4 regions of the Pseudomonas sp. AC355 genome follow, and region 2 is predicted to be linked to each of the others. Evidence: predicted binding sites of a transcription regulator. Region 2 holds the regulator's gene; each other region holds the start of a gene.
What was found. Region 2 encodes sigma-54, which starts transcription at its own class of promoters, with help from an activator protein. Its sites were predicted from a motif close to ANTGGCATNNANNTTGCTNT; they were not measured.

Region 1: flgB (flagellar basal body rod protein FlgB) is a predicted target of sigma-54. The motif match lies at 4,132-4,151, and genes of this name have one in related genera.
Region 3: nirB (nitrite reductase large subunit NirB) is a predicted target of sigma-54. The motif match lies at 2,538-2,557, and genes of this name have one in related genera.
Region 4: glnA (glutamate--ammonia ligase) is a predicted target of sigma-54. The motif match lies at 4,524-4,543, and genes of this name have one in related genera.

What each region holds. Positions count from the first base shown of each region.
Region 1 is NZ_OZ409843.1:233,110-241,056, reverse strand. It holds gene flgG (flagellar basal-body rod protein FlgG) at 1-20, opposite strand, end outside; gene ACZ0AI_RS01255 (flagellar basal body rod protein FlgF) at 68-808, opposite strand; gene ACZ0AI_RS01250 (flagellar hook protein FlgE) at 1,005-2,486, opposite strand; gene flgD (flagellar hook assembly protein FlgD) at 2,530-3,204, opposite strand; gene flgC (flagellar basal body rod protein FlgC) at 3,219-3,662, opposite strand; gene flgB (flagellar basal body rod protein FlgB) at 3,674-4,084, opposite strand; gene cheR (protein-glutamate O-methyltransferase CheR) at 4,369-5,196, opposite strand; gene ACZ0AI_RS01225 (chemotaxis protein CheV) at 5,304-6,242, opposite strand; gene flgA (flagellar basal body P-ring formation chaperone FlgA) at 6,322-7,080, shown strand; gene flgM (flagellar biosynthesis anti-sigma factor FlgM) at 7,244-7,579, shown strand; gene ACZ0AI_RS01210 (flagella synthesis protein FlgN) at 7,685-7,947, shown strand, end outside.
Region 2 is NZ_OZ409843.1:4,680,868-4,688,814, forward strand. It holds gene ptsN (PTS IIA-like nitrogen regulatory protein PtsN) at 1-84, opposite strand, end outside; gene hpf (ribosome hibernation-promoting factor, HPF/YfiA family) at 100-408, opposite strand; gene ACZ0AI_RS21760 (RNA polymerase factor sigma-54) at 492-2,000, opposite strand; gene lptB (LPS export ABC transporter ATP-binding protein) at 2,169-2,894, opposite strand; gene lptA (lipopolysaccharide transport periplasmic protein LptA) at 2,897-3,439, opposite strand; gene lptC (LPS export ABC transporter periplasmic protein LptC) at 3,426-3,995, opposite strand; gene ACZ0AI_RS21780 (KdsC family phosphatase) at 4,006-4,527, opposite strand; gene ACZ0AI_RS21785 (KpsF/GutQ family sugar-phosphate isomerase) at 4,527-5,501, opposite strand; gene ACZ0AI_RS21790 (ATP-binding cassette domain-containing protein) at 5,751-6,560, shown strand; gene mlaE (lipid asymmetry maintenance ABC transporter permease subunit MlaE) at 6,560-7,357, shown strand; gene mlaD (outer membrane lipid asymmetry maintenance protein MlaD) at 7,357-7,830, shown strand; gene ACZ0AI_RS21805 (MlaC/ttg2D family ABC transporter substrate-binding protein) at 7,842-7,947, shown strand, end outside.
Region 3 is NZ_OZ409843.1:4,364,674-4,372,620, reverse strand. It holds gene nirB (nitrite reductase large subunit NirB) at 1-2,333, opposite strand, end outside; gene ACZ0AI_RS20380 (PA4780 family RIO1-like protein kinase) at 2,777-3,664, opposite strand; gene ada (bifunctional DNA-binding transcriptional regulator/O6-methylguanine-DNA methyltransferase Ada) at 3,838-4,878, shown strand; gene ACZ0AI_RS20370 (acetyl-CoA C-acetyltransferase) at 4,958-6,235, opposite strand; partial or broken gene ACZ0AI_RS20365 (3-oxoacyl-ACP reductase) at 6,528-7,884, shown strand; partial or broken gene ACZ0AI_RS20360 (helix-turn-helix transcriptional regulator) at 7,885-7,947, opposite strand, start outside.
Region 4 is NZ_OZ409843.1:4,442,581-4,450,527, forward strand. It holds gene ntrC (nitrogen regulation protein NR(I)) at 1-165, opposite strand, end outside; gene glnL (nitrogen regulation protein NR(II)) at 162-1,247, opposite strand; gene ACZ0AI_RS20715 (DUF4124 domain-containing protein) at 1,694-2,320, opposite strand; gene ACZ0AI_RS20720 (DUF4124 domain-containing protein) at 2,326-2,853, opposite strand; gene glnA (glutamate--ammonia ligase) at 3,024-4,430, opposite strand; gene thiI (tRNA uracil 4-sulfurtransferase ThiI) at 4,761-6,215, shown strand; gene typA (translational GTPase TypA) at 6,388-7,947, shown strand, end outside.

The sequences.
Region 1 (7,947 bases), 4.4 Mb from region 2:
ACCCAAAGTGCCGGAAGCATAGCGATTCTCCTCGGGCGCCGGATTCATGGCGCCGCGCGTGTGGTTATCAGGTCATCTGCAAGACACGCGCCATGGCGGTGTCGTTGTCTTCTGCGGTACGCATCATTTTCACCGACAGTTCGAACTGCCGGGACAGCGCCAGAATCGAGGTCATCTCCTCGACCGCATTGACGTTGCTGGACTCAAGGAAGCCTGAGGTAATCTGCACGGTGGCGTCCATTTCCGGCGGCTGCGGGCCGTTGAAACGAATCATGCCGTCGCTGCCCTTCTGCATCTGTTTGAGATCAGGGTTCACCAGCCGCAAGCGATCGACCTCGGCCAGCACGTTGGGCGCCTCGCCAAGGGCACGAATGCTGATGGTGCCATCCTGGCCGATCTCGATCTTCTGCTCAGGCGGCACGGCGATCGGCCCAGCATTGCCCATTACCGGCATACCATTGCCGGTACGCAGCATGCCCTGGGCATCAACGTTCAGGCTTGCGGTACGCACGTAGGCTTCGGTGCCATCAGGTGCCTGCACAGCCAACCAGCCCTTGCCACCAATCGCGACATCCAGGTCACGGCCGGTTTCCTGCAGGGAGCCCGGAGTGAAATCGGTACCTGGCCGCTCGCTCATGGCGAATACGCGCGACGGCTGGGTCTCGCCAAAAATCGGCATCGCCCGCGCTTGCTCGAAATCACGGCGAAAACCGCTCGTGGAGATGTTCGCCAGATTGTTGGCGTGGGCACGCTGGGCCAACGTATTGTTGTGGGCACCAGTCATGGAGACGTACAGCATCTTGTCCATGTTTCCTCCGAGGTGGGGCAACTCGCCCGCGACTCTGACAAGAGCTGAAAAGCAATTGGCGTGCCACAATCTTTAAATCAGGATAAGCACCTGTTTTTATTGGAATTATAGAAACAACACAGGCTCCCGAAGGAGCCTGTAATTTGTCGTTTGGCGAGTTGTTGCCGCTAGCGGCAACAACTCCCTGACGCATGCATCAACGCAGGTTGATGATCGTCTGCGTGATGGCGCTCTCGGTCTCGATGGTTTTGGCGTTGGCCTGGTAGTTACGCTGGGCAACGATCAGGTTGACCAGTTGCTCTGACAACTCGACGTTGGAGTCTTCCAGCGCACCGGACTGCAAAGTACCCAGCGTGCCACTCTTCGGCGTACCGATGACCGGCTCGCCAGATGCCGACGACTGAACCCAGGCCGTTTTGCCGACCGGTGTAAGCCCCTGCATATTGGCGAAGTTAGCCAATACTAGCTGGCCCTGAACCTTGGTTTGGCCATTGGTATAGCGAGCAAAGAGCACACCGGTCTCATCAATTTCAAGGCCCGACAACTCACCTGTGCTGTAGCCGTCCTGCACGACCTTGGCAACCGAGAACGTGCTGTTGTACTGCGAAGAACCGCGGAAATCGAACTTCACCGCCGCACTGGCCTCGGAGCCGTTGGCGGCCCAGGTGGTGCCTTCGGCATTGGTGGGTGCCGCCGGAATCCAGCCGTTCATGCTGATGGTGCCGTCGGGGTTCAGCGACAACCCTGTGCTCAGGCCAGTCGCATCGATAGTCTGCAGTTTACCGGCAGCGTCGAAGCTCACGGCAGCCGAAAGCGGCTGAGTGTTGGTCGGATCCAGCGGGTTCCGGCCGTCGACCAGAATCTTCATGTCCCAGCTATTGGCACCGGTCTTCACAAAGTACTGGGTGAAGGAGTGAGCATTGCCCTGAGCATCATAAATATTCACCGACGTCGATCGGTTGTAACTGGTCGGATCCGCCGGGTTGAAAGAGGCGTTGGCCGCAGTGGAGCCCGCAGTAGCGCCCGCTGCATTCGCGGCCGCAAGCTCTGCTGGTGTGGCTGCCGCAGTCGCAGCCGCGATCTCAGCAGGAGTCGGGTTGGGGTTACCCGGCAACAGTGAACCATTGAAGGCCGTTTGGTAGGCGCCGTCATAGGCACTCTGCCGCAGCACTGGAACGGTTTCAGTCGAGTTCAGGTTGAACGGCTGAGTAATCGTACCCGTCGCCCGCGGCGCCTGGCTGGACGTCTCCACACGGAGGTTGCCGATGATGCCGTTCTGCAGATTACCGTTGGCGTCTACCCCATAACCCTGCAGGTTATGCCCGAAGTTGTTGACGATGAAGCCTTCGCGGTCGGTACCGAAGTAACCGGCACGGGTATAGCTGATATCACCGTTGTTACTGGTACGGAAGAAACCGCTGCCATTGATGGCCAGATCCAGCGAGTTCTGCGTGTAGTTGATGTTGCCTTGGCTGAACAGCTGCGATACATCGCTGAGCAGCACCCCACTACCGATCGGGTTGGAGCCGCTGCTGAGCATCGACGAGGCATACAGGTCGGCGAACTCGGCACGCGACTGCTTGAAGCCAGCGGTACCGGCGTTAGCAATGTTGTTACCCGTCACGTTGAGGTCACTGGTCGCAGCGCGCAGGCCACTAAGACCGATATTGAACGACATGAAAAATCTCCTTGCCGAAAGCCCGGCAGTTACAGCCTGTTAATTACTGACCAATGACCTGCACCTGCGACAGCGGCACATTGCCAATACCCGCAAGATTGAGCATCAATTCGTTGCCACCCAGGGTGACGCTGTCGACGTTGGCCGGCAGCAAGGTGTAGAGCCCCTTGGTTTCATTGCCATAGGTCGCCTGTGCTTCGAACCTGTAAGTGCCCGGCTTCATCACATTGCCGCTGGAGTCCTTGCCGTCCCAGATGAAGCTCACGTTGCCAGCCTGCTGCTCACCCAGATTGATCCGGTTGACCACCGCACCGGCACTGTCATAAACGTTGACGTACACGTTGCTACTGCTGGTTGGCAGCACCGCACTGGCCTTGAAGCTTTCACTGGTATCGACCACCGCCTTGTCCACCGGCACGATCACCTTGCGACCGACCAGCGAAGAAGCCTGCAAAGCCTGGGAGGACTGATAGCCGGACAAAATGGTCTCCATGCTCGAGTTGAGCTTCTCAACCCCTTCCACAGTACTAAATTGCGCCAACTGCGCGATGAACTCGCCGTTGCCCTGAGGCTCTAGTGGGTTCTGGTTATTCAGCTGCGCCACCAGCAGGTTGAGGAACTGATCCTTGCCCAGCTCCTTGTTCTGTGTGGTGGAATCCTGCTTGACCTGATACTTGTCCAGTACCGAACTGGAGCTGACGCCATCAACAGTGCTCATTTCTCACTCCCGGCTCACTGACCCAAGGTCAGAACGCGCTGCATCATCTGTTTGGCGGTATTCATCATTTCCACGTTGGTCTGGAAGGCGCGACTGGCAGAAATCATGTCCGCCATCTCCTCGACCACGTTGACGTTGGGGTAATACACATAGCCGGCTTCGTCGGCGGCCGGGTGGTTAGGCTCGTAGCGTGGCATCAGACTGCTCTGATCCTCGACGATACCAAGCACCTGAACACCAGCACCCGACTGGTCCTGATCAGCGAACAGCGAGCCGTTTTCACCGCCCTGCGCCTGCTGAAACACGGTAGCGAACACCGGGTGACGCGCCCGATAAGTCTGATCGATGCTCGATGAGACCGATTCGGCGTTGGCGATGTTGCTGGAAATGGTATTCAGGCGAGTGCTCTGGGCACTCATGCCGGTTCCGGCGATATTGAAAACGCTGGTAAGTGACATATCGGGCTCCTTTATTCACCACGCAGGGCGCTGACGAGCCCTTTGAATTTACTGTTTAGCAGCGTGAAGCTGGCCTGGAAGGCCACCGCGTTCTCGGCATAATTGGCTTGTTCGAGCTGAGCATCGACAGTGTTCTGATCGATCGAAGGCGCAGTCGGTGTTCGATAGGCCAGCGCCGCATCGCCCATTGGCACGCCTTCTGCTGCGATATGGCGGCTATTCGTGGTTTTCAGCCCCGAATTACCGCTGCCGCCACTCTTCGCGGCCTGCTGGGCCAGCACGGAGGCGAAATCCAGATCCCGGGCCTTGTAGTTGGGGGTATCGGCGTTAGCCATGTTGTTGGCCAACACCTCGGCACGCTGAGCGCGGAAGCCCAATGCCTTCTCGTGAATGCCAAGTGCGCTATCGAAACTGATGCTCATCTCAGGAACCTTTGCCGTGGCGGCGAGCCTGTTTACTTACAAACATCACAGCAAGGCACGTGCCAATTTATTTTTTATCTTATAAATCAGCCTGATACGATAAAAACACAAGGCTCGGCAGATTCAAGCGGCAAAGCTTTTCCGCCGATTGGCAAGCTGGGAGCGGCAATTCAACCAAGGTTTGCCGCTTTTCTGACGCTGCAGTGACAGAACACTGTCGGGCAAGACGGGCCCGCAGAAATAAAAACGGGAGACCTAAGTCTCCCGTTTCTTGATTCCCCGAATCATTTAGCTTTGTAAATGATCCCAGGGCTGCACTGCACCATCTGGTATTTCTCCGGCAAGCCATTGAGGGCTTCGGATGCGCCGAGGAACAGATAGCCGCCTGGCTTGAGCATGGCGTGAATACGCGTGAGGATGTCCTTCTTCACCTCGGCGGAGAAGTAGATGAGTACGTTTCGGCAAAACACGATGTCGAATTTGCCGAGGCTGGCATAGCTGTCCAGCAAGTTCAGCGGCCGGAACTCGACTCGGCTCTTGATCGCGGGCTTGACCACCCAGCGCCCAGGCCCTTTGGGATCGAAGTAACGCTGCAAACGCTCCTGAGCAAGACCACGCCCCATTGCTAGGCTGTCGTACTCGCCTGTTTTGCAATTATTGAGCATGGTCGGCGACAGATCGGTGGCGACAATCTGAACACCGGCCTTTAGCTGACCGAGGTTGCTGCGCTCAAACTCATCGAGACTCATCGACAGCGAGTAAGGCTCCTGCCCTGACGAACAGGCTGCCGACCAGATACGTAGGCGCTGCCCAGGATACGCTTTCATAAGCTCAGGCAAGACGCGATTTTTGAGTACCTCGAAGGGATAGGCATCACGAAACCATAGGGTCTCGTTAGTCGTCATGGCATCGACCACCTGCTCGCGCAGACCACTACGTGGCTGAGTTTGCATACGCTGAACCAGTTCGCCCAGCGTCTTGATGCCGTTGGTCTCCATCAGCTTGTTCAGCCGACTGGAAACCAGGTACTGCTTATTGCTACCCAGTACGATGCCACAGGCTTTTTCCAGAAAGATCCGGAATTGCTCAAAATCCAAATTACCTGAAGACACTCGCGAAGCCTCGCCCATCTATGAAAGTCGAATACGGCAAGCGAGCCAATGCAAGCTTACCGATTTTGCCGCCAGCGCCCGGCCAAAAACACCAAGCGGCTCATACGTTATGCCGAGTGATCGCTCGACTTGATGCGTTCGACCACACGAGAAGCCAAATCGTCCGGACGAAATTTCGCCAGAAAATCGTTTGCACCCACTTTCTTCACCATCGCCTGGTTGAATACTCCGGATAGCGAAGTATGCAGGAGAATGTGCAGCTTCTGCATGCGCGGATCAGTGCGAATCGCCGCGGTGAGCGTATAGCCATCCATCTCAGGCATTTCAATGTCGGAGATGATCATCAATAGTTCCTGCTCCGGCGACTTGCCCTCATCCACCATCGCGCGTAGGAAATCCAGTGCCTGACGCCCGTCATTCAATGCAGTCACCTCGACGCCGACCGTCTGCAGACAACGCATCACCTGTTTACGCGCGACCGAAGAGTCATCGACGATCAGCACATGCTGACTGACCGCCTTGGTCTGGGTCTCAACGTCCACCACGCCAACGGAGATAACCTCGGAGGTCGGTGCTACTTCGGCGAGAATTTTCTCTACGTCGATGATTTCGACCAGCTTGTCATCCAGACGCGTTACTGCCGTCAGATAGTGATCGCGCCCTGCCCCCTTGGGCGGCGGGTGAATTTCTTCCCAGTTCATATTGACGATGCGCTCCACAGAGCGCACCAGGAAACCCTGCACCTTGGTGTTGTACTCAGTGATGATGACGAAGCTGCTCTGCAGATCACCACCCAACGGCCGTTTGCCTGTCGCCATGGACAGATCCAGAATCGGAATAGTGCCGCCGCGGATGCTCGCCACACCGCGAACCACCGGGCTCGACTTGGGCATGATGGTGAGTTTCGGGCATTGCAACACCTCCTTCACCTTGAAGACGTTGATCCCGTACAGCTGTGGGCCATCGAGACGAAACAGCAGCAGTTCTAGGCGATTTTGCCCAACCAGCTGAGTACGCTGGTTGACCGAATCCATCACACCGGCCATGTACGGGCTCCCATGATTCCAGTAACACATCAGATTTAGTTAGCGTAGCAGGCGGCACGCACCTTGCTTCCAACCAGGCATGAATGCACAAACGACAATTATTCGACGCTCGATAACCAAGAGCCTTCGTTACTTGGCAGTTTTACCTGCTTTACTGGCACTCGGCTATAGCACGCTGACAACTGCCTCAGTCACCCTGCCCGATCAGCTTATCGGCGAGACTCAGCGCTTTCTTGAGCAGGCCGTAGAGGACTATTTGCAGCGCAGCAATATCCAGGCGCGGCACGAGATTCAGATCAACCGCTTGGATCCACGCCTGCGGCTACCGTTATGTGATCAATCGCTGACGACGACCCTGGAAACGCCAGCCGAACCAGTAGGCAGAGTGACCATGCGCGTACGTTGCGATGGCGCAGCACCTTGGACGGTATTCGTTCCCGGTCAGGTGCGCCTGTATCGTGAGGTGGTTACCCTGGTGCAGCCCGTCAAACGCGAAGGCGTGCTCAGCGAAGCCGATGTAATGCTGGCGGAGCGAGATGTAGGCTTGCTCAACCAGGGCTATCTGACTGATGTAGAACAAGCGATCGGCAGAAAAGCCACCCGCGCCATGCTGCCAGATCAAGTCTTGGCCCCCACACACATCCGTCAAGCAGAGGTAATCCGCCGCGGCGATCAGGTAGTGATCAGCGCACGCAGCGGTGGTATCAATGTGCGCATGCCCGGCGAGGCGCTTTCCGACGGTGCCGTGGGTAAGCAGATCAGTGTGCGCAACCAGCGCTCGCAACGGGTGGTTCGCGCCAGAGTGCTAGGCCCGGGGCAGGTTGAAGTCTCCATGTAGGCATGACTTGCATTTATTTCTACAGGCATTGTCGAACGGACTGGCTGACTGGAGAATGAGGGTGTTTTAGACTGTGCAAGCGACGCAATTTTTTGCCTAAAGTTTTTCTGGGCATAGCCGACAAACTAGGCAAGCGTCCAAACTCTGTCAGAGGTTTTGCATCATGGTCATCGATTTCAACCGACTCAACAGCACCACGCCAGCCAGCACAACACGTGCCGGTAGCGCCCAGGGCGGCAAGAACGAAGCCATCGATAACAAGGCCGGTGGTAACGAAGCCGCCGCCCAGAAAGCGGCTGTCAGCGCAAAGAGCGGTGAATCCGTTCAGCTGAGCAGTGAAGCACAGCAATTACAGAAAACCGTCGACAAGCTGCGCGACCAGCCTGCCGTCGATACCGACCGGGTAGCCAAGCTCAAGCAAGCCATTACTGACGGCACTTACCAGGTCGATAGCCCGCGCGTCGCGAGCAAACTGCTCAATTTCGAGTCCCAGCGCTAGTCTTCGGGCTTGTACTGGGGTGTTGGACGCCTAGAGACCGTTCGCCGTTTTGCTGGCTTGTTGGCCGACAGATCTTGAACAGTTTCTTCCCCAGAGAGCCCGCTTATGAACGCTACGCCCCTGCTCGACCTATTCAATGAAGATATCGGCCACGCCGAGCAATTGCTTGAGCTGATCGAAGCCGAATTCCAGGCCCTGAGCGAGCATGATTTGCCGCGCCTGCAGCAGATACTGGCAGACAAGCAGCCCTTGCTGGCCAGCCTTGACCAGCATGGCAAGCATCGCACCCAGATACTCCTCGGCTTCAACCTGAGCGCTGATCGCGCCGGCTTGCTGGCGCTCGCCGAGCGTTCGGATCAGGGTGATGC
Region 2 (7,947 bases):
CTGTTCGAGTACACGCTTTTTACTGCCGCCCGGCACGTTCACGAGGGAACGGCCGGGGGTCAGGATATTTTCAAGTCGGATCATAGGATAAGGACGAGGTCAGCGGGCCATTGCGCCCTGCTGGCGGTCGAGCTGTTTTTCCTTGTGCTTGATGAGTTGGCGGTCAAGTTTGTCGGTCAGTAGATCAATGGCAGCGTACATGTCTTCATGCTCGGCATTTGCCACCACTTCGCCTCCGGCGATATGCAAGGTAGCTTCGACTTTCTGCTTGAGCTTCTCGACCTCCAGGATGACCTGCACATTGGTGATCTTGTCGAAGTGCCGCTCGAGACGTCCGAGCTTTTCCTCGATGTAGCTGCGTAGTGCGTCTGTCACATCCAGCTGGTGCCCACTGATGTTGACTTGCATACCGCTTCTCCTTGTTGCCGTGTGTGAGTGGCAGGCGATAAAACCTGCCGCAGGAACACTGGGGCTTCTCTTACAAGGGCACCTTACATCAGTCGCTTGCGTTCGCTCGAAGGCGCTATACCGAGCGATTCACGGTACTTGGCGACTGTGCGGCGCGCCACTTGAATGCCCTGTGCTTCCAGTAAACCAGCGATCTTGCTATCGCTCAATGGCTTTTTCGCATTTTCCGCGGCGACCAGTTTTTTGATGATCGCGCGGATCGCGGTGGACGAACATTCGCCGCCTTCGGAGGTGCTGACGTGGCTGGAGAAGAAGTATTTCAGCTCGTAAATGCCACGCGGTGTATGCATGTACTTCTGGGTGGTGACGCGGGAAATGGTCGACTCATGCATGCCTACCGCTTCCGCGATGTCATGCAGTACCAGCGGCTTCATGGCTTCGTCGCCGTAGTCGAGGAAGCCGCGCTGATGCTCGACGATCTGCGTCGCGACCTTCATCAGGGTCTCGTTGCGACTCTGCAGGCTTTTGATGAACCAGCGTGCTTCCTGCAACTGATTGCGCATGAAGGTGTTGTCGGCGCTGGAGTCGGCGCGTTTCACGAAGCCTGCGTACTGCGCGTTGACGCGTAGGCGCGGCATGGCTTCCTGGTTGAGCTCCACCAGCCAGCGATCGTTGTGCTTGCGCACGATCACGTCAGGTACCACGTACTCGGGCTCGCTCGATTCGATCTGTGAGCCAGGACGCGGGTTGAGGCTTTGAATCAGCTCGATGACCGGGCGTAGCTCGTCTTCCTTGAGCTTCATGCGGCGCATCAACTGGCTGTAGTCGCGGCTGCCGAGCAGGTCTAGGTAGTCGCTGGTGAGGCGCTGAGCTTCGCTCAGCCAGGGTGTATTGGTCGGTAGCTGACGCAATTGCAGAAGCAGGCACTCGCGCAGGTCGCGGGCGGCGATGCCGGAAGGCTCGAACTGCTGGATGCGGTGTAGCACGGCTTCGACTTCATCGAGCTCGACATCGAGTTCGGGGTCGAAGGCGTCGGTAATTTCTTCGAGAGTTTCTTCGAGGTAGCCCTGAGCGTTGATGCAGTCGATCAGGGTAACGGCGATCAGGCGATCCTTGTCGGACATCGGCGCCAGGTTGAGTTGCCAAAGCATATGGCTCTGCAGGCTCTCGCCAGCGGAGGTGCGAGTGGTGAAGTCCCACTCGTCGTCGTCATTGCTTGGCAGGCTGCTGGCGCTGGTCTGGTAGACGTCTTCCCAGGCTGTGTCGACGGGTAGTTCGCTGGGGATGCGTTCACCCCAGTCGCCTTCTTCCAGATTGTCGACGGTCTGGGTGTTTTCCTGGAAGGTCGGCTCCTGAAATTTCTCTTCCTGAGCAGTCGCAGTGGTGGCACTTTCCGCGCCGTCGGCCATGGGATCCGAATTGTCGAAGTCGTCGCCCTCTTCCTGACGCTCGAGCATCGGGTTCGACTCCAGTGCCTCCTGGATCTCCTGTTGCAGATCGAGAGTCGACAGTTGGAGCAGGCGAATGGCTTGTTGCAGCTGCGGTGTCATCGTCAGCTGCTGGCCCATTTTCAGGACTAGCGATGGTTTCATTGCAGACCTTATCTGGCGTCTGTGCGCGATCCACGACAGGGCGCCAAAGCGCCACTAGGAAGCAAATTATATGCCTGAACACGAGTGGTTTGCCTAGAGCCCGTTACCATTTCATTACGACCATGTCGTGGGGTAACAGGCTCTGGATGCCCATCGGTGGGAAAACCGTTACAGGCGGAATTCGTGGCCCAGGTAGACTTCCTTTACCATCTGGTTGGCCAGGATCGCAGCGGAGTCGCCCTCGGCGATCAGTTGGCCGTCGCTGACGATATAGGCGGTCTCGCAGATATCCAGGGTTTCGCGCACATTGTGATCGGTGATCAGCACCCCAATGCCTTTGGCTTTGAGGTGGTGAATGATTTGCTTGATGTCACCGACCGAAATCGGGTCGACGCCGGCGAAGGGCTCGTCGAGAAGGATGAATTTCGGTGATGTTGCAAGGGCGCGGGCGATTTCTACACGGCGGCGCTCACCACCCGACAGGCTCATGCCCAGGTTGTCGCGAATGTGGGTGATGTGGAATTCCTGCAGTAGGCCCTCCAGTTCCTGCAGCCGCTGCGCGCGGCTCAGATCCTTGCGCGTTTCCAGGATCGCCATGATGTTATCGGACACACTGAGCTTGCGGAAGATCGACGCTTCCTGAGGCAGGTAGCCTATACCGGCGCGGGCGCGGCCGTGCATGGGCTGGTGGCTGACGTCGAGATCGTCGATCAGTACGCGGCCCTGATCGGCCTGAACCAGGCCGACGATCATGTAGAAGCAGGTGGTCTTGCCGGCGCCGTTGGGGCCGAGCAAGCCGACGATCTGCCCGCTGTCGATGCTCAGGCTTACGTCGCGAACGACCTGGCGACCTTTATAGCTTTTGGCCAGGTGCTGGGCTTTCAGAGTTGCCATCGTTATTGGCCCTGCTCAGCGGCGGGTTTTTTCTGCGGCTGGATCACCATGTCGATACGCGGGCGCGGCGTCGACACATTGGTGCCCGTGGCGCGGCCTGCATTGACGATCTGTCGCTGGGTGTCATAGACGATTTTCTCGCCTTCGAAGGTGTTGCCTTCCTGAACCACCTTGGCCTGGTCGATCAGTACGATGCGCTCATTGGCAGCAAAGTACTGGATGGTCAGGCCGTAAGCCTTGACGATCTGCTTGTCGGCCGAGGGCTTCTGCTCGTAATAGGCGGGTTTGCCCACCGAGGTGAACACATCGACCTCACCCTTTGCGTTCTGGGTGATGGTGACGGTGTCGCCAGTGATTTTCAGGGTGCCCTGAGTGATGACGACGTCGCCGCGATACACTGCAACGCCTTGTTTGTCGTCCAGCTCAGCACTGTCGGCCTGCACGCGGATCGGTTGATCACGGTCGCTCGGCAGAGCCCAGGCGCTTGCGCTTCCGAGCGTGGCGCCGAGGCTGAGAAGTAGGGGGAGGGTTTTAACGAACCTCATGCTGGCCTCTTACGTTGGACTGCAGGAGCATCCTGCCGTCATTCAAGTACGCTTTCATTCCTTGTGCCGTGGTCACCCCGTTGGCCGCGTCGATTCTAACGGCTTGCTGGGTCTGCGCATATTCCTTCTGTGGGAATACGGTCAGGCGGCTGGTGGTAAGTATAGTGGCGCGGCCCTTTTCGTCTGTGCGTTCCACCCGCACCTGGTCGATCAATTCGACCTCGTCGCCATCGGGGCCTACCTCGCCGCGTGCGCTGCGTACTTTCCAGGGAAGCTCGGTGCCCCGGAACAGGTTCATGCGCGGTTCGGTCAGTAGGGTGACGTCGGTACTCTGCACATGCTCGAGCAGATCACTGGTCATGTCGCTCTGTACCTTGCCGTCGGGCAGGTACTGCACGCTGCGGGCGTTCACGGCGTAGAAGTCGATCGGGTTGTCCGGGCCGCTCTGCTGTGGCGCGCTGGAGAAACTGTCCGGGTTGATGTTCCAGTACCCGGCTGCCACCAGCAGCAGGGCGCCGAAGGTCAGCAGGACGGGTGTGATGAATTTGCGCAACATCAGTAAACCCCTAAAGGTAGGCCGCTTGGGCGGCTTCGAGAGTACCCTGGCCACGCATGATCAGTTCGCAGAATTCGCGTGCCGCACCTTCGCCGCCGCGCGCTTGTGTGACGCCGTGGGCATGCTCGCGCACAAATTCGTTGCCGCTGGCTACCGCCATACCCAGGCCGACACGGCGGATTACCGGCAGATCCGGCAAGTCGTCACCCAGGTAGGCCACCTGCTCGTAACTGAGGCCCAGCTCGGCGAGCAGCTCGTCGAGCACGTCGAGTTTGTCTTCACGGCCCTGGTACAAATGCTGGATACCCAGGTTCTGTGCGCGGCGCTCGACTACGGGAGTCTTGCGGCCGCTGATGATGGCCGTTCGTACGCCAGAGTTGATCAGCATCTTGATGCCCTGGCCATCCAGGGTATTGAAGGTCTTGAACTCGCTGCCATCAACGAGAAAATACAGCTTGCCGTCGGTGAGTACGCCGTCGACATCGAAAATCGCCAGTTTGATGGCGTGAGTGCGCTGCAGCAGGTCGTTCATCACATCACTCCCGCGCGCAGCAGATCGCCAAGGTTGAAGGCGCCTACAGGACGACCACTGGTATCGATCACTACCAGCGCGCTGATCTTGTTGTCTTCCATTATTTTCAGGGCCTCGGCGGCAAGCATATCAGCACGAGCGGTTTTGCCGTTGGGCGTCATGACGTCGTCGATGCACGCATCACGCACATCAATACCTTTATCCAGGGCGCGGCGCAGGTCACCGTCGGTGAAGACCCCGGCCAGGCGGCCGTCGTCTTCCAGTACGGCGGTCATGCCCAGGCCCTTCTGGGTCATCTCAAGCAGAGCTTCGCGCAGGCTGGTGCCACGATTGACCTTGGGCAGGCTGTCGCCAGCGTGCATGACGTTCTCGACTTTGAGCAGCAGGCGACGACCCAGGGCACCACCGGGATGGGAGAAGGCGAAGTCTTCGGCAGTGAAACCGCGGGCCTCCAGCAGCGCGATGGCCAGGGCGTCGCCCAGTACCAGGGAGGCGGTGGTGGAAGAGGTCGGCGCCAGGTTGAGTGGGCACGCTTCCTTGGCTACGCGGGTGTCGAGGTTGACTTCGGCAGCCTTCGAGAGCGGCGACTCGGGGTTGCCGGTCATGCTGATCAGGGTGATGCCGAGGCGCTTGATCAGCGGCAGCAAGGTCACGATTTCGGCCGTGGAGCCTGAGTTGGACAGGGCCAGGACGACGTCGTCACGGGTGATCATACCCATGTCGCCATGGCTGGCTTCAGCAGGGTGCACGAAGAAAGCGGTGGTGCCGGTGCTGGCCAGGGTCGCGGCAATCTTGTTGCCGATATGTCCGGATTTTCCCATCCCGACCACCACCACACGGCCCTTGCTGGCGAGAATCAGCTCGCACGCCTTGACGAAGTCAGCGTCAATACGGGGCAGCAGCTCTTGTACCGCCTCGATCTCTAGGCGGATGGTGCGCTGTGCGGAATCAATCAGGTCGCGGGTCTGGTTCATGCTCTGCTTGGGCTGCTGTACGAAAAAGACAGGGATTATAGCGGGAAAGACTCCGCGACTCATCATCCATGGCGTGGCTGCGAAATGGCAAAGCTGTCACAAGCCTGAACGTCGTGGGTTCTCAGCTTTGGTGGGCTATTGGGCAAATGCTATAGTCCGCAACCATTTTGGGGCCCGTGTGGCTGATCATCGTGTCCTTATTCCGATGCGGGGCGTCAGATTAGGAAGGCAGTACGTAATGGAGTTCCGATGAGCGCCGAAAATCAGTATGCGGTCGAGCTTAAAAACGTAAGTTTTCAGCGCGGCGAGCGTCACATCTTCAAGAACGTCGACATATGCATCCCGCGGGGCAAGGTTACTGGGATCATGGGGCCCTCTGGCTGCGGTAAAACCACGCTGTTACGGCTGATCGCGGCCGAGCTGCGGCCCAGCAGCGGCCAAATCCACGTCAACGGCCTGAATCTGCCTGATCTGTCGCGCAGTGAACTGTTCGACATGCGCAAGCAAATGGGCGTGCTGTTCCAGAGTGGTGCGCTGTTTACCGATCTGGATGTGTTCGAGAATGTGGCATTTCCTCTGCGTGTACACACTCAACTGCCCGAAGAAATGATTCGTGACATTGTTCTAATGAAGCTGCAGGCGGTTGGCTTGCGTGGCGCCATCGAGTTGATGCCCGATGAGCTCTCCGGCGGTATGAAGCGGCGCGTTGCGTTAGCTCGGGCAATTGCTCTGGATCCACAGATACTGATGTATGACGAGCCGTTCGTGGGGCAGGATCCAATTGCCATGGGCGTGTTGGTGCGGCTGATCCGTTTGCTCAACGATGCGTTGGGCATCACCAGTATCGTGGTGTCCCACGATCTGGCGGAGACAGCGAGCATTGCCGATTACATTTATATAGTCGGCGACAGGCAAGTGCTGGGGCAGGGAACACCCGCCGAGCTGCGCGACTCTGAGAATCCGCGGGTACGGCAGTTCATGCAGGGAACGCCGGACGGGCCGGTTCCATTCCATTTTCAAGCGCCGAGTTACCACGACGATCTACTGGGGAGGCGCTGATGCGCAGGACATCTTCACTCGAGCGCGTGCGCCTGTTCGGGCGTGCGGGCATCGACGTGGTTGCCACGCTGGGGCGTTCGACGATCTTTCTGCTACGCGCGCTGTTCGGGCGGGGTACGTCAGGTAATTCGCTGCAGTTGTTGATCAAGCAGCTGTATTCGGTGGGCGTGCTTTCACTGGCGATTATTGTGGTTTCAGGCCTGTTCATCGGCATGGTGCTGTCGCTGCAGGGGTTCAGCATTCTCGCCAAATACGGTTCCGAGCAGGCGGTCGGGCAGATGGTCGCCCTGACGCTGCTGCGTGAGCTGGGGCCAGTGGTCACTGCGCTGCTGTTCGCTGGTCGCGCGGGTTCCGCGCTGACTGCCGAGATCGGCAATATGAAGTCCACCGAGCAGTTGTCGAGCCTGGCAATGATCGGCGTCGATCCGCTCAAGCACATCGTCGCACCGCGGCTGTGGGCCGGCTTCATCTCCATGCCGCTGCTGACCATGATTTTCAGCGTGGTCGGTATCTGGGGTGGCGCGATGGTCGCCGTCGACTGGCTGGGCGTTTACGAAGGCTCGTTCTGGGCCAATATGCAAAACAGTGTTTCGTTCCGCGAAGACGTGCTCAACGGGATAATCAAAAGCCTGGTCTTCGCCTTCGTCGTCACCTGGATCGCGGTGTTCCAGGGTTACGACTGCGAGCCGACCTCGGAAGGTATCAGCCGCGCGACCACCCGAACGGTGGTCTATGCCTCGCTGGCCGTATTGGGGCTGGACTTCATTCTGACCGCTTTGATGTTTGGAGATTTCTGATGCAAAACCGCTCGATGGAAATCGGTGTCGGCCTGTTCCTTCTGGCTGGCTTGCTGGCCTTGTTGTTGCTGGCTCTGCGTGTCAGTGGCCTGGCGCCAGGCAATGCCGTTGACACTTACAAGGTCTACGCACACTTCGAAAATATCGCCGGCCTTACCATGCGCGCCAAGGTGACCATGGCGGGTGTAAGCATCGGTCGAGTAACGGCGATCGATCTGGATCGTGACAGCTACACCGGGCGCGTAACGATGGAACTCGACGGCAGTGTCGACAATCTTCCGTTGGACTCTACCGCGTCGATTCTCACTGCAGGCTTGCTCGGTGAAAAGTACGTGGGGATCAGTGTCGGTGGCGACGAGGAGTTGCTGGCCGATGGCGGAACCATTCATGACACCCAGTCTTCTCTGGTGCTTGAGGATCTGATTGGCAAATTTCTGCTCAATTCGGTCAACAGAGATCAGGACAGCCAATGAGGTACCCGATGATGATCAAGACCATGCGTAACAGCGTTGTCGCTTTGCTGGCCGCGCTGCCCTTGCTGGCAGTGGCCGCGCCTGCTGCCCATGAAGTGGTGCAGGAAACCACGCAGA
Region 3 (7,947 bases), 320 kb from region 2:
ATCACCGCCTTGAGGTAATCCAGGCCGCCTTCCAGCGACTCGCGCCATACCGAGGTGCGCTGCAGCTTGTCAGCGGTGCGTACGTAGAACATCAGCACACGGTCGATGGTGCGGATCAGCGCCTCGTCATCCAGATCAGTGGCGAACAGCTCGGCGTGCCGCGGGCGCATGCCGCCGTTGCCGCACACGTAGAGGTTCCAGCCCTTGTCGGTGGCGATCACGCCGATGTCCTTGCTCTGCGCTTCGGCGCACTCACGGGTGCAACCGCTGACCGCGAACTTGATCTTGTGCGGCGAACGCAGGCCCTTGTAGCGATCCTCCAGGCGCAGCGCCATGCCGACGCTGTCCTGCACGCCGTAACGGCACCAAGTGCTGCCCACGCAGGACTTCACGGTACGCAGCGACTTGCCGTAGGCATGCCCGGTCTCGAAGCCGGCGGCGATCAGCTCGCTCCAGATCTCCGGCAGTTCGTGCAACTGAGCGCCGAACAGGTCGATACGCTGACCGCCGGTGATCTTGGTGTAGAGGTCGTATTTCTTCGCCACGGCGCCGATGGCGATCAGCCCGTCCGGGGTGATCTCGCCACCGGGAATACGCGGCACCACCGAGTAGGTGCCGTTCTTCTGCATGTTGGCCATGAAAGTGTCGTTGGTGTCCTGCAGCGGGATCAGCGACGGGTCGGTGATCGGCTGGTTCCAGCACGACGCGAGGATCGAACCGACTGCCGGCTTGCAGATGTCGCAGCCGGTGTGGCCGCGACCATGCTTGGCCAGCAGTTCCTCGAAACTGAGCACACCTTCCACCCGGACGATGGCGTACAGCTCCTGGCGGGTATGGGCAAAATGTTCGCAGAGGCTCTTATCCACGGCTACGCCGCGGGCGCTCAGTTCATGCTCGAAGACCTGTTTGAGCAAGGCGCTGCAACCACCGCAACCGCTACCGGCCTTGGTGATGGCCTTCAGCTCGCCGAGGTCGGTGATGCCGGCGTCTACCTGGCAGCACACCGCGCCCTTGCTGACGTTGTGGCAGGAGCAGATGGTCGCGGTATCCGGCAGCGCATCGGCGCCCAGGGTCGGCGCGCCTTCGGAGAGCGGCAGAATCAGGCTGGACGGATCGGCCGGCAGCTTGATGCCGTTCTGGGCGTACTGCAGCAGGGTGTCGTAATAGCTGTTGTCACCGACCAGCACCGCGCCGATGACGTGCTGACCATCCGGCGAGACCACCAGACGGCGGTAGCTGGCATTGGCTTCGTCGATGTAGCGATAGCTCTTGGCGCCCGGCGTGGCGGCGTGGGCATCGCCGATGGAACCGACGTCGACGCCAAGCAGCTTGAGCTTGGTCGACATGTCGGCGCCGGTGAACAGTTCGTGGGGCTCGCCAGCCAGCTGAGCGGCGACGTTGCGGGCCATGGCATAGCCCGGCGCAACCAGGCCGAAGACCATGCCATTCCAGGACGCGCATTCGCCGATGGCGAAGATCGCCGGGTCGCTGGTGCGGCAGTCGTTGTCGACCACCACCCCCCCGCGGGTCGCGATGTCGAGGCCGGCGGCACGGCCGAGGGCGTCCTGCGGACGAATACCGGCGGAAAACACGATCAGGTCGGTCTCCAGATACTCACAGTTACCATCAGCGCCATCGCTGAAATTCATGCGGTAGGCGTATTCCTCACCGATGACGATTTCCTGGGTGGCGCGCGACAGGTGCACGCCGACACCAAGGGCCTCGATGCGCGCCCGCAATGCGTCGCCACCGTCGTTATCCAGCTGTACCGGCATCAGGCGTGGCGCGAACTCCACCACATGGGCTTCCAGACCAAGTGACTTCAGCGCGTTGGCCGCCTCTAAGCCGAGCAGGCCACCGCCGACCACCACACCTCGACGGGCTTTGGTCGCTGCGTCGCGGATGCCATCGAGATCGTCTAGGGTTCGGTAAACCAGGCGAGAATTGCCCTCGGCGCCCGGAATCGGCGGCACGAACGGGTAGGAACCGGTGGCCAGCACCAGCCGGTCGTAGCCGCGACGGCCTTTGGTGGTGACGACTTCGCGGTTCTCGCGGTCGATCTCCAGCACCTGTTCGCCGAGGTGCAGATGCACGCCGTTGCGGGCGTACAGATCAGGCTCGCCAAGGGCCAGGGCTTCGGCATCCTTGCCGGAGAAGTACTCGGACAGGTGCACACGGTCGTAGGCGCGCTGGCGTTCTTCGCCATACACGTGCACCTGATAGCGATGCAGGGCACCGCTGGCGATCAACTGTTCCACACAGTGGTGGCCGACCATGCCGTTGCCGATGACGATCAGGTTCTCGCGCTTGATCGATGTGACGATGGAATTCATAGCCTGCCCTCTGTCTGCTGCGGTATCACGGTTTTCTGCAACGCAAAAAAAAGACGCCTGGAGCTGTTGTCAGCTTCAGGCGTCTTTGCCTTGGATTCAGTTATGTAGTTTTGGGGGATGGCGGGCCACATTGCCCAGGCTCATCACCGCTGGCAGCCGAAGCGGCCAGGGTGCCTGCACGGTCAGGCAGGTCACAGGGAGTGAATAGCAGGTTGCATGCCAACGTTTCGAGAAACGCTGCAGCTCAGCAATGGCGGGGAATTCAGACAGGGATGAAGACAGCAGACAGTTAAAACAGACACGGGCACAGCGAACCAAAATAGAGCATAGAGCCCCTCAACTCACCGTTTCAGGGCACGATCACGCAGTTGGGCGGGCCGAGCGGCGATCCGCTTCAGCGGTAGGGTGGGCTTTAGCCCACCTCCACTAAACTCCGGCCACATTCAGCGCTCCCAGGGCGGAGGCGGCTCGCTGTCCTTGGGCTCGTCCTCGGCGTTGAGCACGGCCTGGCGACGCGCTTCATCGGCCAGAGCGGCCTTGATCTCGCGCAGCACAGCGTCGACGTCAGCGTCGTCCTCGGGGTCATCGAACTCACCGGTCAACACGCTATCGGGCGTCAGCTTGCCGTCTTCGTAGAGCGCCCACATTTCCTTGGCGTACTTGGTGAACTTGAGCTCCGGTGCGAACTGGCCGAAATAGGCGGCCATGTTGCCGACGTCACGTTCGAGCATCTTGAAGGCGTGGTTGTTACCCGCCGCATCCACCGCCTGAGGCAGATCGATGATCACCGGGCCTTCAGGGCCGAGCAGCACGTTGAACTCGGACAAGTCACCATGCACCAGGCCGGCGCAGAGCATCTTGACGATCTCATCGATCATGAACGCGTGGAATTCTCGGGCGTCTTCGGGGTGCAGGTCGACGTCGTTGAGGCGCGGCGCTACGCCACCCTCGCCGTCACCGACCAGCTCCATGAGCAGCACACCTTCGAGAAAGTCATAAGGCTTGGGCACCCGGACGCCGGCGCTGGCCAGGCGAAACAGGGCCGCCACCTCGGCGTTCTGCCAGGCGTCTTCCTGGCCTTTGCGACCGTATTTGGAGCCTTTGGCCATAGCCCGTGCATCACGGCTGTTGCGTACCTTGCGCCCTTCCTGATACTCGGCGGCCTGGCGGAAACCACGCTTGTTGGCCTCTTTGTAGACCTTGGCGCAGCGCAGTTCGGTACCGCAACGCACCACATAGACCGCTGCTTCCTTACCGCTCATCAAAGGGCGTATCACCTCGTCCACCAGGCCGTCTTCGACCAGGGGCTCAATGCGTTTTGGCGTCTTCATCAGCTTTTATCAGGGTCCTCAGTGGTCTATGCGGCCCTTTTATACGGCAATCCTGAGGCAGCGCCCAGCCTCTGCAGAAAATGTGCGGGCGCCGCACAGTTTGAAAGCGTGATTGGCACTGGCGTGGAACACGGCGACTGCGGACAATCACGGCACTGTTACAGGAGGTGATCATGCCGCAAGAACGCCACTGGCGGGCTGTGTGCGAGCGCGATGCGACGCAGGACGGTCAATTCGTCTTCGCCGTGCGCTCGACCGGTATTTACTGCCGCCCCAGTTGCCCGGCACGCCGGCCGCGTCGTGAGAATGTCAGCTTCCATGCCACACCTGCGCAAGCCGAGGCAGCGGGCTATCGACCCTGCAAACGCTGCACGCCACAGGGCAGCAGCCCGGCCGAGCAACTCGATGCACTGGTGGCCGCGGCCTGTCGCCTGCTCGATGAGGCCGACAAACCGCCAACACTTGTCGAGCTTGCTGCGCGCATCGGGCTATCCCCGTCACACCTGACCAGAGCCTTCAAGGCCCGCACCGGGATGACGCCCAAGGCCTGGGTCAGCGCCCGCCAACGTGAGCGCCTGGAGCTCGAACTGCCCCAGGCGGATTCGCTGCTCGATGCCGCACTGAACAGCGGTTACTCCAGTACCCGAGCGCTCTACGAACGAGCCGATGGCGTTAGCGCAGCCAGCCGACGCAAGGGTGCCGTAGGGGAACGGCTGCGCATGGCCGTGGCGCCCAGCCCACTCGGCTACCTGCTGCTGGCGAGCAGCGACAAGGGGCTCTGTGCCCTATTGTTCGGCGAGTCGGAGGACGTAGTCGAGGCGGAGCTGCGCCAGCGTTTCCCCGCCGCAACGCTGCAACGTGATGACGAGGCGCTGCAGGATTGGCTACACGAGGTGCTGAGGCAGATCGAGGAACCGGCACGCGCCGCCCGCCTGCCACTGGATCTACGCGGCACGGCCTTTCAGCAGCAGGTATGGCAGGCCTTGCGAGCAATTCCCACGGGGCAGACGCGCAGCTACGGCCAACTGGCCGCCAGCCTCGGCAGCCACCCACGGGCCATCGCCCGAGCCTGCTCCAGCAATCCATTGGGTTTGCTGGTGCCCTGCCACCGCGTTACCTCAGCCGATGGCAGCCTCGGCGGCTACCGCTGGGGCGTGGCACGCAAAGCCGCCTTGCTCAAGGCCGAAGCCGAAACGATCAGCCACGAAGATTGATCGGGCAGGCTATCCCCGTAGCCTGGCGTGGAGCGAAGCGATACCCAGGACAGCGCCCCGGGTGAGCACGAGGGATGAATCAGCGCTCCAGAATCGCGGTAACGCCCTGGCCGCCTGCGGCACAGATGGAGATCAGGCCGCGACCTTCGCCTGCCACCGACAGCAGCTTGGCCAGGTTGGCGACGATACGCCCACCGGTTGCGGCAAACGGGTGGCCGGCAGCCAGGGAGCTGCCCTTGATGTTGAGCTTCGCGCGGTCGATGCTGCCCAGTGGCTGCTCCAAGCCCAGCTTGGTGCGGCAATACTCGGCGTCCTCCCAGGCCTTGAGCGTGCACAGCACCTGGGCGGCGAAGGCTTCGTGGATTTCGTAGTAATCGAAATCCTGCAGGGTCAGGCCGTTGCGCGCCAGCAAGCGCGGCACCGCGTACACCGGCGCCATCAGCAGCCCCTCGTTGCCTTTGACGAAATCCACGGCCGCCGCTTCGCCATCACGCCAGTAGGCAAGAATCGGCAGGCCACGGGCCTTGGCCCACTCTTCGCTGGCCAGCAGCACCAGCGACGCACCATCGGTCAGCGGCGTCGAATTGGCTGCGGTCAGGGTGCCGCGCTGGCCACGCTCGAACACCGGCTTGAGGGTGGCCAGCTTGGCCAGGTCGATATCGGGGCGCAGATTCTGGTCGCGGGTCAGACCGAGAAATGGGGTGAGCAGATCGTCCTGCCAGCCTTCGGCGTAGGCGGCAGCGAGCTTGCGGTGGCTCTCCACGGCCAACTGATCCTGCTCGTCACGGGGGATGGCCCAGTGCTGCGCCATAAGCTCGCAATGCTGCCCCATGGACAAGCCGGTACGCGGCTCACCATTGCGTGGCAGCGAGGGTGCCAGGTGTCGCGGACGTATCTGCAGCAGCGCCTTGATCTTGTCGCCGGTGCTCTTGCTGCGATTGGCTTGTAACAGGATCTTGCGCAGACCTTCGTTGACGCCGATCGGCGCATCCGAGGTGGTGTCCACGCCACCGGCGATACCGCACTCGATCTGCCCCAGGGCGATTTTGTTGGCCACCAGCAGCGCGGCCTCCAGCCCGGTGCCGCAAGCCTGCTGCAGATCGTAGGCTGGAGTTTCCGGGGCCAGGCGCGAACCGAGCACGCACTCGCGGGTCAGGTTGAAGTCCCGCGAATGCTTGAGCACCGCCCCTGCGACCACCTCGCCGAGGCGCTCGCCGTGCAGGTTGTAGCGTTCGATCAACCCCTCCAGCGCGCTGGTGAGCATGGCCTGGTTGCTGGCCGTGGCGTAGGCAGTATTGGAGCGGGCGAAGGGAATACGGTTGCCACCAACGATGGCGACCCGGCGCGGCAGGCTCATGTACGGCTCCTTGTAGGTAATATTGTGCGGCACTTTAATTGGCACCTCTAAAAAACTACCTGCGTTGTCATCGATGCGTTAAGAACAGACTCAAAATGCTCATTTACAGCTCGTAAACTCCGCTTTTTCGCCTGTTCTTGCCTTGCGCTGACTGCCTCGCCAACGTTTTTAGAGATACCAATGTGGCTGATCACCGCTGAATTGGCCGGTCAGCCGGCCCCTGTCGATGCATGAAACGAGTGATGGCGTACAGTGGTCAACCTCTTTGAGTTTCTGCCCTGGAGTCTGTTCCATGTCTGATCGCTACCTCAACTTCGCCAATACGCCTACCGGACGCCGCCTGGTCGGCGCGCTCGGGCTGCCCGCTCCGCTGCCTCTGGAACGCTGGGTGGCGGGCCGTAACAGGCCTCTGGAGGGCGCGTTGCTGATCGGTGGCAACGGCGACCTGGGCACTGCGGTGGCAGCCTTTGCCAGCCGCCTGACCGACGAAACCTTCGCGGCTCTCGATGACCAGTACGGCCTGCCGCGCTGGACCGGCTGAGCACGGCCCCAAGCTCAAGGGGCTGGTGTTCGATGCCAGCGGTCTGAGCCGCTTCGAGGAGCTCGATGCTCTGCGTCAGTTCTTCCAGCCCGCATTGAAGAACCTGGGCCGTTGCCCGCACGTCGTGGTGCTCGGCCGCGCCCCGCAGACGCTCGACGATCCCCAGGCCTCCAGCGTACAGCGTGCCCTGGAGGGCTTCACCCGCTCCCTGGCCAAGGAAATCCGCCGTGGCGGCACCGTGCAACTGCTGCACGTCGATCAGGGCGCGGAAAATCAGCTGGAAGGCGCACTGCGCTTTCTGCTTTCGCCCAAGAGCGCCTATGTCTCGGCCCAGGTGCTGCGCCTGCAGCCCTGTGCGCAGCAGGTCAGCGACTGGACCCGCCCACTGGCCGGCAAGACCGCATTGGTCACCGGCGCCAGCCGCGGTATCGGAGCCGCCATCGCCGAAACCCTGGCCCGCGACGGTGCCGACGTTGTGTTACTGGATGTGCCGCCGGCCAAGGATGCTCTCGATGCTCTGGCCTCGCGCCTCGGCGGACGCAGCCTGGCGCTGGATATCTGTGCCGACGACGCGCCCGCCAAACTGCTCGAGGCCCTGCCGCAAGGTGTGGATATCGTTGTGCACAACGCCGGCATCACCCGCGACAAGACCCTGGCGAAGATGAGCGAAGGGCTCTGGGAGTCGGTGATCGACGTCAACCTGCGCGCACCACAGCGGCTCACCGATGCCCTGCTGCAGGCCGGTGCCTTGCGCGATAACGGACGGGTGGTGCTGATCGCATCGCTGAGCGGCATCGCCGGTAATGTCGGGCAAACCAACTATGCAACCAGCAAGGCCGGGCTGATCGGCCTGGCTCAAAGCTGGGCGCCGACGCTGGCCGAGCGTGGCATCAGCATCAACGCTGTGGCGCCGGGCTTTATCGAAACCAGCATGACTGCCGCCATCCCCTTCACCATCCGTGAAGCCGGGCGACGCATGAATGCCATGAATCAGGGCGGCCTGCCCCAGGATGTCGCCGAAGCCGTGGCCTGGTTCGCCCAGCCTGGCTCCGGCGCCGTCAGCGGCCAGGTGCTGAGGGTGTGCGGGCAGAGCCTGCTGGGGGCCTGATCAGGATGAGCCGCGCTCGGCTGCCTGCAGCCGGCCGTGGCGGCGAAACTCCACCGGCGTCTC
Region 4 (7,947 bases), 240 kb from region 2:
GTCCGAGATGATCACGTCCGGCTGCTGACGGGTCAGGCGGCCGAGTACGCCATCGGCGCTGTCGAAGCTCTGGGTGGTCATGCCCTCTTGTTGCAGGGCTTTTTCCAGTACCCAGCGGATGGAGCGGTCGTCGTCAACGATCCATACGGTTTCACTGCGGCTCATGTCGGAGTTGCTCCTTGTTCCAGCGGCAGAAAGATCGAGAACACGGTGTTGCCAGGATGGCTCTCGCATTCGATCAGGCCTTGATGCTGACTAATAATGTTCTGAGTGATCGACAGGCCCAGGCCTGTGCCGTCGGCACGCCCGCTGACCATGGGATAAAAGATGGTTTCCAGCAGATCTGTCGCAATGCCTGGGCCGTTGTCGATAATCTCGATCTTGGTCACCAGGCGATGGCGAATGTAGCCAATGGTGAACTGCCGCAAAGTGCGCGTGCGCAGGGTGATGCGCCCGGGGCGCAGATCCGGCTTGGAGCCGATCGCCTGCATGGCGTTGCGCACGATATTGAGCACGGCCTGAATCATCTGTTCACGGTCGATGACCAGATCCGGAATGCTCGGGTCGTAGTCGCGCACCAGTACGATACTGCCCTGACTTTCGGCCTCGACCAGGCTGGCGACGCGCTCCAGCACTTCGTGCACGTTGGTAACCGCCAGGGATGGCAGCTTGTTGGAGCCGAGCATGCGGTCGACCAGGTTTCGCAGGCGATCCGACTCTTCGATGATGACGTTGGTGTAGTCCTTGAGGCTTTCTTCCGGTAGCTCGCGGGCCAGCAACTGGGCCGCACCGCGAATGCCGCCAAGCGGGTTCTTGATCTCGTGGGCCAGGCCGCGTACCAGCAGTTTGGTGGTCTCCTGCTTGGAGAGCTGGGCCTCTTCCTTGGTGATGCGCAGCAGGCGATCACGTGGATGCACCTCGAGCAGCAGCATGGTTTCGCCGCGGCTGAGTACCGGCGTGACCGCGTAGTCTACGGTCAGGCTCTGCCCGGTCTGGGTGGTCAGCACTGCCTCGCGCTTGTTGAACGGGTGGGCCTCGGCGACTGCCTGGCGCAGGGCGCCCAGGGCTTCGCGGGTTTCCGTGAATAGCTCGCTGATGAACTGACCATGGCTGCGTTGACCGCTGACTGCCAGAAGCATTTCCGCGGCAGGGTTCATGTACTCCAGGCGCAGGTCGGCATTGAGCAGCAGCGTGGCTGTAGTCAGGTTGTCGAGCAGTAGGCGATGCAGGGCTTCATTGATGATCATCGGGCAAGCTCCAAGGGCTTGGCCTCAGAGCATCCGCCAACAGGGGATGTCTGGACAAGGCGATGGCCGTTGTCTGGCAACGTGGCGCAGCTTGGCGTGTCTCGTTGCGGGTGTGGGCCAGCCAAAAGTCGTTCCTCGTGCGGTTTGCAGCAGAAGGGCCGGTTGGGTATGGCGGGCGAGGCGCACCTCGGGCCATCCGGCAGTGCGAGAGAAAATGCAAGAAGCAAACCAAAGCCCCCTAAAGACGCGCGCAAAGGCGCAATGGGCCGGATTTGGCAACTTTTCGGCGCAACGATGAAAATCGTTGTGTGCCAATTTGGGACGAGTATAGAAATCGGTGCGTCGCAGTGCACTTTTTTGGTGCTAACTGCTTTGTAACGAGGCGCGTGCGCAGCTAAGCGCGTTTGAGTGCTGCCGACGTGCAGCGCTTTCTTCTGGCGGGAGAATTACAGGAAGGGGAGGATGCTGATGATGCCCTTGTCTTCTTCCTTGGGCTTGTCCTTGAGTGGGCATTCCGGGCGCACGCCGTAATCGTCCTTTTCACAGGGGCGAACCTTGCGCTTCTGGGCCAGGGTGACACGCCTCATGTGGAAGGGCTGGCTAGGCGTGCGTTCGACGATGATGCCGCCCTCGGTGATGATTTCCACGGCAATCTGGTGTGTACCACGGTCGACGTTTTCCAGCGGGAACACCGGGCTGCGCCCGGCGCTGCCGACTGGCTGGCCGTCCAGCAGCAGGCGGTAACTGTGGCCTGGATGCAGGGCTGGTTCGCTGTTGACGGTTACGATCAGGTTGCCGGCGTTGTCGTTGATGGTCGCATCCGGTTGTGGAATGGTGATTCTCAACAATTCGTAGCTGAGTACTGGCAGAGTCGGCGCGGCTGGAGTCGACGGAGCCATGCTGCGCGTTTGCGGCGGCTCGATGCGGTTGGACGGCGCCATCTGCACCTGTTGGGCATTGCCGTCTCGCGGTTTATCGGTGAACACGCGGTTACCCTCGGCATCCACATAGGTGTAAACCTGGGCGAAGCCTGGCAGGGCGATCAACAAAAGGCCGAATAGCAGGGTGCGCATGCTGATCACTTGCCTCGGGCCGGGCTGTTGGTGCTGACGCGTTGCACCGTAAAGGTGCGCGTTTCGCTTTGCTGGATAATCTGCTCGCCCCGAATGACGGCAACCGCCAGGCTGTGTTCGCCCCGATCAATTTCGTTCAGTTGCAGGCGTGGCACGTTGCTACGCGGGCCGTAGGGTTTTCCATCCAGTATCAGTTGCAGGCTATGGCCTGGGCTCAGGCGGGGCTCGATGGTAACCCCGACCGAGAAGGTGCCGTTGTTGGCGCGCATTGCTTCGTCGTTGGGCAGGTCTCGCAGCTCGAACACCTGATAAGGGTTCTGGGGCATCTCGCTCATTCTGGGCGTGCTGGGCTGCGCAGGCGCGGCTGCCGGCTCCGTGGTATTGATCGGCTTCAGCTCGACACTCTCGGCCTTGGTGCCCTCAGGTGGCTGATTGGTGAATACCGTGTTGCCATTGGCATCGGTGTACTTGTAGATCTGTGCGCTGACCGGTAGGGCCAGTATCAGCAACAGGCAAGCGAGCGTGCGGCGCATTGGGCCGGTCTCCGATCTGGATAATGTCGATAGCCTTGCACTGCGGCGACGTACTGGCAAGCGCGCCGCGCCAAGGATTTGCACTCGCCCATGAAATGCGAGCCATAAAAAAACCTCCCCGGCAGAACCGGGGAGGTTTTTATCGCGCTGCTATCTGCAGCGAGGCTGGCTTAGACGCTGTAGTACAGGTCGTATTCCAGCGGGTGCACGAAGGTGCGCACTTTGATTTCTTCTTCCGATTTCAGCTCGATGTAGGCATCGATGAAGTCGTCGGAGAATACGCCGCCCTTGGTCAGGAACGCACGGCCCTTGTCCAGCTCTTCCAGGGCTTCTTTCAGGCTGCCGCACACCTGTGGGATCAGCTTGCCTTCTTCCGGTGGCAGGTCGTACAGGTTCTTGTCCGCCGCGTCGCCAGGGTGGATCTTGTTCTGGATGCCGTCCAGGCCGGCCATCAGCAGTGCTGCGAAGGCCAGGTACGGGTTGGCAGCCGGATCCGGGAAGCGCGCTTCGATGCGGCGGGCTTTCGGGCTGGAAACGTACGGGATACGGATCGAGGCGGAACGGTTACGAGCCGAGTAGGCCAGCATGACCGGCGCTTCGAAGCCTGGAACCAGACGCTTGTAGGAGTTGGTCGACGGGTTGGTGAAGCCGTTCAGGGCCTTACCGTGCTTGATGATACCGCCGATGAAGTACAGCGCGGTTTCGGACAGGCCGGCATAGCCTTCACCCGCGAAGGTGTTCTTGCCGTCTTTGGAAACCGAGATGTGTACGTGCATGCCCGAACCGTTGTCGCCATACAGCGGCTTCGGCATGAAGGTGGCGGTTTTGCCGTAGGCATCGGCCACGTTGTGCACGCAGTACTTCAGGGTCTGAGTTTCGTCAGCCTTGGCTACCAGGGTGTTGAACTTCACGCCGATTTCGTTCTGACCGGCAGTCGCCACTTCGTGGTGGTGAACTTCGATGACCAGGCCCATTTCTTCCATGGCATTACACATGGCGGTACGGATTTCGTGGTCGTGGTCGCACGGCGGAACTGGGAAGTAGCCGCCTTTTACTGCAGGGCGGTGGCCCTTGTTGCCGCCTTCGACGTCCTGGTCGGTCATCCAGGAACCTTGTTCGGAGTAGATCTTGAACATGGAACCGGAGATATCGGACTTGAACTTCACTTCGTCGAAGATGAAGAACTCTGGCTCCGGGCCAACGAATACGGTGTCACCGATACCGGTGGTCTTCAGGTATTCCTCAGCGCGACGAGCGATCGAGCGCGGGTCACGATCGTAGCCTTGCATGGTGCTCGGCTCGATGATGTCGCAGACCAGGATCAGGGTCGGCTCTTCGGTGAATGGGTCGAGCACGGCAGTGCTGTCGTCCGGCAGCAGGATCATGTCGGAGGCTTCGATGCCTTTCCAGCCATGAATGGAGGAGCCGTCGAACATCTTGCCGACTTCGAAGAATTCGTCGTCCAGGGCATCACGGGCCGGCATGGTCACGTGGTGCTGCTTGCCCTTGGTGTCGGTGAAGCGCAGGTCAACCCACTTCACGTCGTGTTCTTTGATCAGTTGAACAGCCTTAGACATGTTGTCCTCCAGGTGGATAGGGTCTTCTATTAACCCTTCTTTGAGTTCGTGACGCCGGGCAAGATGGTCTGCCAGGACACCCTGCCTCACAAGGGAGCAATTTGCATGCCAGTGCCCCGTGATGGGCTCATGCCCTGAAAACCAGCGCTGGCGCGGGTATCCTCGCATTGATGAGGTGCACGCCGGCTCTCTATTGGTGCGAATTAATGATGTCGTGCTCTTATTTGGTGCACTCTAGGAATGTTTTAGGATTTTTGATCAAAGCTTGAGCAATTTCCGCTATAATCCGCGCCCCTGTTTTTCAGGCACTGGTGCCCGACATTTGCTCCCATGAAATTGATCGTCAAAGTCTTTCCGGAAATCACCATCAAGAGCCCGCCGGTTCGTAAGAACTTCATCCGGCAGTTGGCCAAGAACATCCGTGCAGTCACGCGTGATCTCGATCCGCAACTGCAGGTGACCGGTGTCTGGGACAATCTGGAAGTGAAGACCGAGGTCACCGAGGCCAAGCTTCTGCACGAGCTCGTGGAACGCCTGAGCTGCGTGCCGGGCATCGTGCATTTTCTGCAGATCGACGAATACCCGCTGGGCGACTTCGACGATATCGTCGAAAAGTGCAAGCTTCATTACGGTGACCTGTTGCCGGGCAAGATCTTTTCGGTGCGCTGCAAGCGCGGTGGCCGGCATTCTTTCTCCTCTATCGATGTTGAGCGTCATGTCGGCAGCCAGTTGCGCCAGCAATGCGGCGCTGCGGGTATAGACCTGAAGAAGCCCGAGATCGAGGTGCGCATCGAGATCCGTGATCAGCGCCTGTTCGTCATTCATCATCAGCATCCGGGCATGGGCGGTTATCCGCTGGGCTCGCTGGAGCAGACTCTGGTGCTGATGTCCGGTGGTTTCGACTCCACCGTCGCCGCCTACCAGATCATGCGTCGCGGCCTGATGACCCATTTCTGCTTCTTCAATCTCGGTGGTCGTGCCCACGAACTGGGCGTGATGGAAGTCGCTCATTATCTGTGGCAGAAGTACGGTCGCTCGCAGCGCGTGCTGTTTATCAGCGTGCCGTTCGAGGAAGTGCTCGGCGAGATTCTCGGCAAGGTCGACAACAGCTACATGGGCGTGACCCTCAAGCGTATGATGCTGCGCGTCGCCAGCCAGCTGGCCGAGCGTCTGCAGATCGATGCGCTGGTCACCGGTGAAGCGATCAGCCAGGTATCCAGCCAGACCCTGCCGAACCTCTCGGTGATCGATTCGGTTACTGACAAGCTGGTGCTGCGTCCCCTGATCGCCAGCCACAAGCAGGACATCATCGACACCGCCGAGGCCATCGGTACTGCCGAGTTCGCCCGGCACATGCCTGAGTACTGCGGCGTGATCTCGGTGAACCCGACCACCAAGGCAAAGCCGCATCGCGTCGTCCATGAAGAGCAACAGTTCGACATGGCGGTGCTTGAGCGCGCGCTGGAGCGGGCACGCCTGCTGCCGATAGATCGGGTGATCGAAGAGCTAGGCCAGGATATTCAGGTCGAGGAGCTGGCCGAGGCACTGCCCAGCCATGTGGTCATCGATATTCGTCATCCCGATCTGGTCGAGGATGAGCCGCTGCAACTGCCTGGCGTCGACGTACAGGCCATGCCGTTCTATGCACTGAACAACCGTTTCAAGGAGCTGGATGCGAGCCGCCAGTACCTCCTTTACTGCGACAAGGGCGTGATGAGCCGCTTGCATGCTCATCACCTGCTGAGCGAGGGACATGCCAATGTGCGCGTTTATCGTCCGGCATAAAACGCCTGGGCTGAATGGCGGCAGTATCCGCCACCGACCTCCCGACCCGATTCGCGGCGGCATTGTCGCCACACATCGTTAACGTACTGCCTTTATCCTTATCCCGATTTTTCGCGTTGGGCCGCTGAATGCAACTGCTGGGTAGCCCGACCCAACCTACGAGACCACTACTGTGATCGAGAATCTACGTAACATCGCCATCATCGCCCACGTTGACCATGGTAAAACCACCCTGGTCGACAAACTCCTGCGCCAGTCCGGCACTCTGGAGCGCGGCGAGCTCAACGACGAGCGCGTGATGGACAGCAACGACCAGGAAAAAGAGCGTGGCATTACCATTCTCGCGAAGAACACCGCGATCAACTGGAACGGCTACCACATCAACATCGTCGACACCCCCGGCCACGCCGACTTCGGCGGTGAAGTAGAGCGCGTGATGTCGATGGTCGACTCCGTACTGCTGCTGGTCGATGCTCAAGACGGCCCGATGCCGCAAACCCGCTTCGTGACCAAGAAGGCGTTCGAAGCCGGTCTGCGTCCGATCGTGGTGATCAACAAGGTCGACCGTCCGGGCGCGCGTCCAGACTGGGTTCTGGATCAGATCTTCGACCTGTTCGACAACCTCGGTGCCACCGAAGAACAGCTGGACTTCAAAGTCGTCTACGCCTCGGCCCTGAACGGCATCGCTGGTCTCGACCACACCGAGATGGCTGAAGACATGGCCCCGCTGTACCAGTCGATCGTCGACAACGTACCAGCGCCGAAAGTTGACCGTGACGGCCCGTTCCAGATGCAAATCTCGGCACTGGACTACAACAGCTTCCTCGGCATCATCGGTGTAGGCCGTATCGCCCGTGGCCGCGTCAAGCCGAACACGCCGGTAGTCGCCATCGACGCCGACGGCAAGCGCCGCAATGGTCGTATCCTCAAGCTGATGGGTCACCACGGTCTGCACCGCGTTGACGTGGAAGAAGCAGCAGCCGGTGACATCGTGTGCATCAGCGGTATGGATCAGCTGTTCATCTCCGACACCCTGTGCGACATCAACAATGTCGAAGCGATGAAGCCGCTGACCGTCGACGAGCCGACCGTTTCCATGACCTTCCAGGTCAATGATTCGCCGTTCTGCGGCAAGGAAGGCAAGTTCGTCACCAGCCGTAACATCAAAGAGCGCCTGGACAAAGAGCTGCTGTACAACGTGGCCCTGCGCGTTGAAGAAGGCGACTCGGCTGACAAGTTCAAGGTCTCCGGCCGTGGTGAGCTGCACCTCTCGGTACTGATCGAGAACATGCGTCGCGAAGGCTTCGAAATGGGCGTAGGTCGTCCGGAAGTGATCATCCGTGAAGTCAACGGTGCCAAGCACGAGCCGTTCGAAAACGTCACCATCGACATCCCTGAAGAAGCGCAGGGCAAAGTGATGGAAGAGATGGGCCTGCGTAAGGGTGACCTGAGCAACATGGTGCCGGATGGCAAGGGCCGTGTACGCCTGGAATACAACATCCCGGCGCGTGGTCTGATCGGTTTCCGTAACCAGTTCCTGACCCTGACCAACGGTGCTGGCATCCTGACCTCTATCTTCGACCGTTACGACGTGATGAAGTCGGGCCACATGTCCGGCCGTCAGAACGGCGTACTGGTGTCGATCGATACCGGCAAGGCGCTGACCTACTCCCTGGAAACCCTGCAGGCGCGCGGCAAGCTGTTCGTCGAGCACGGTCAGGAAATCTACAAC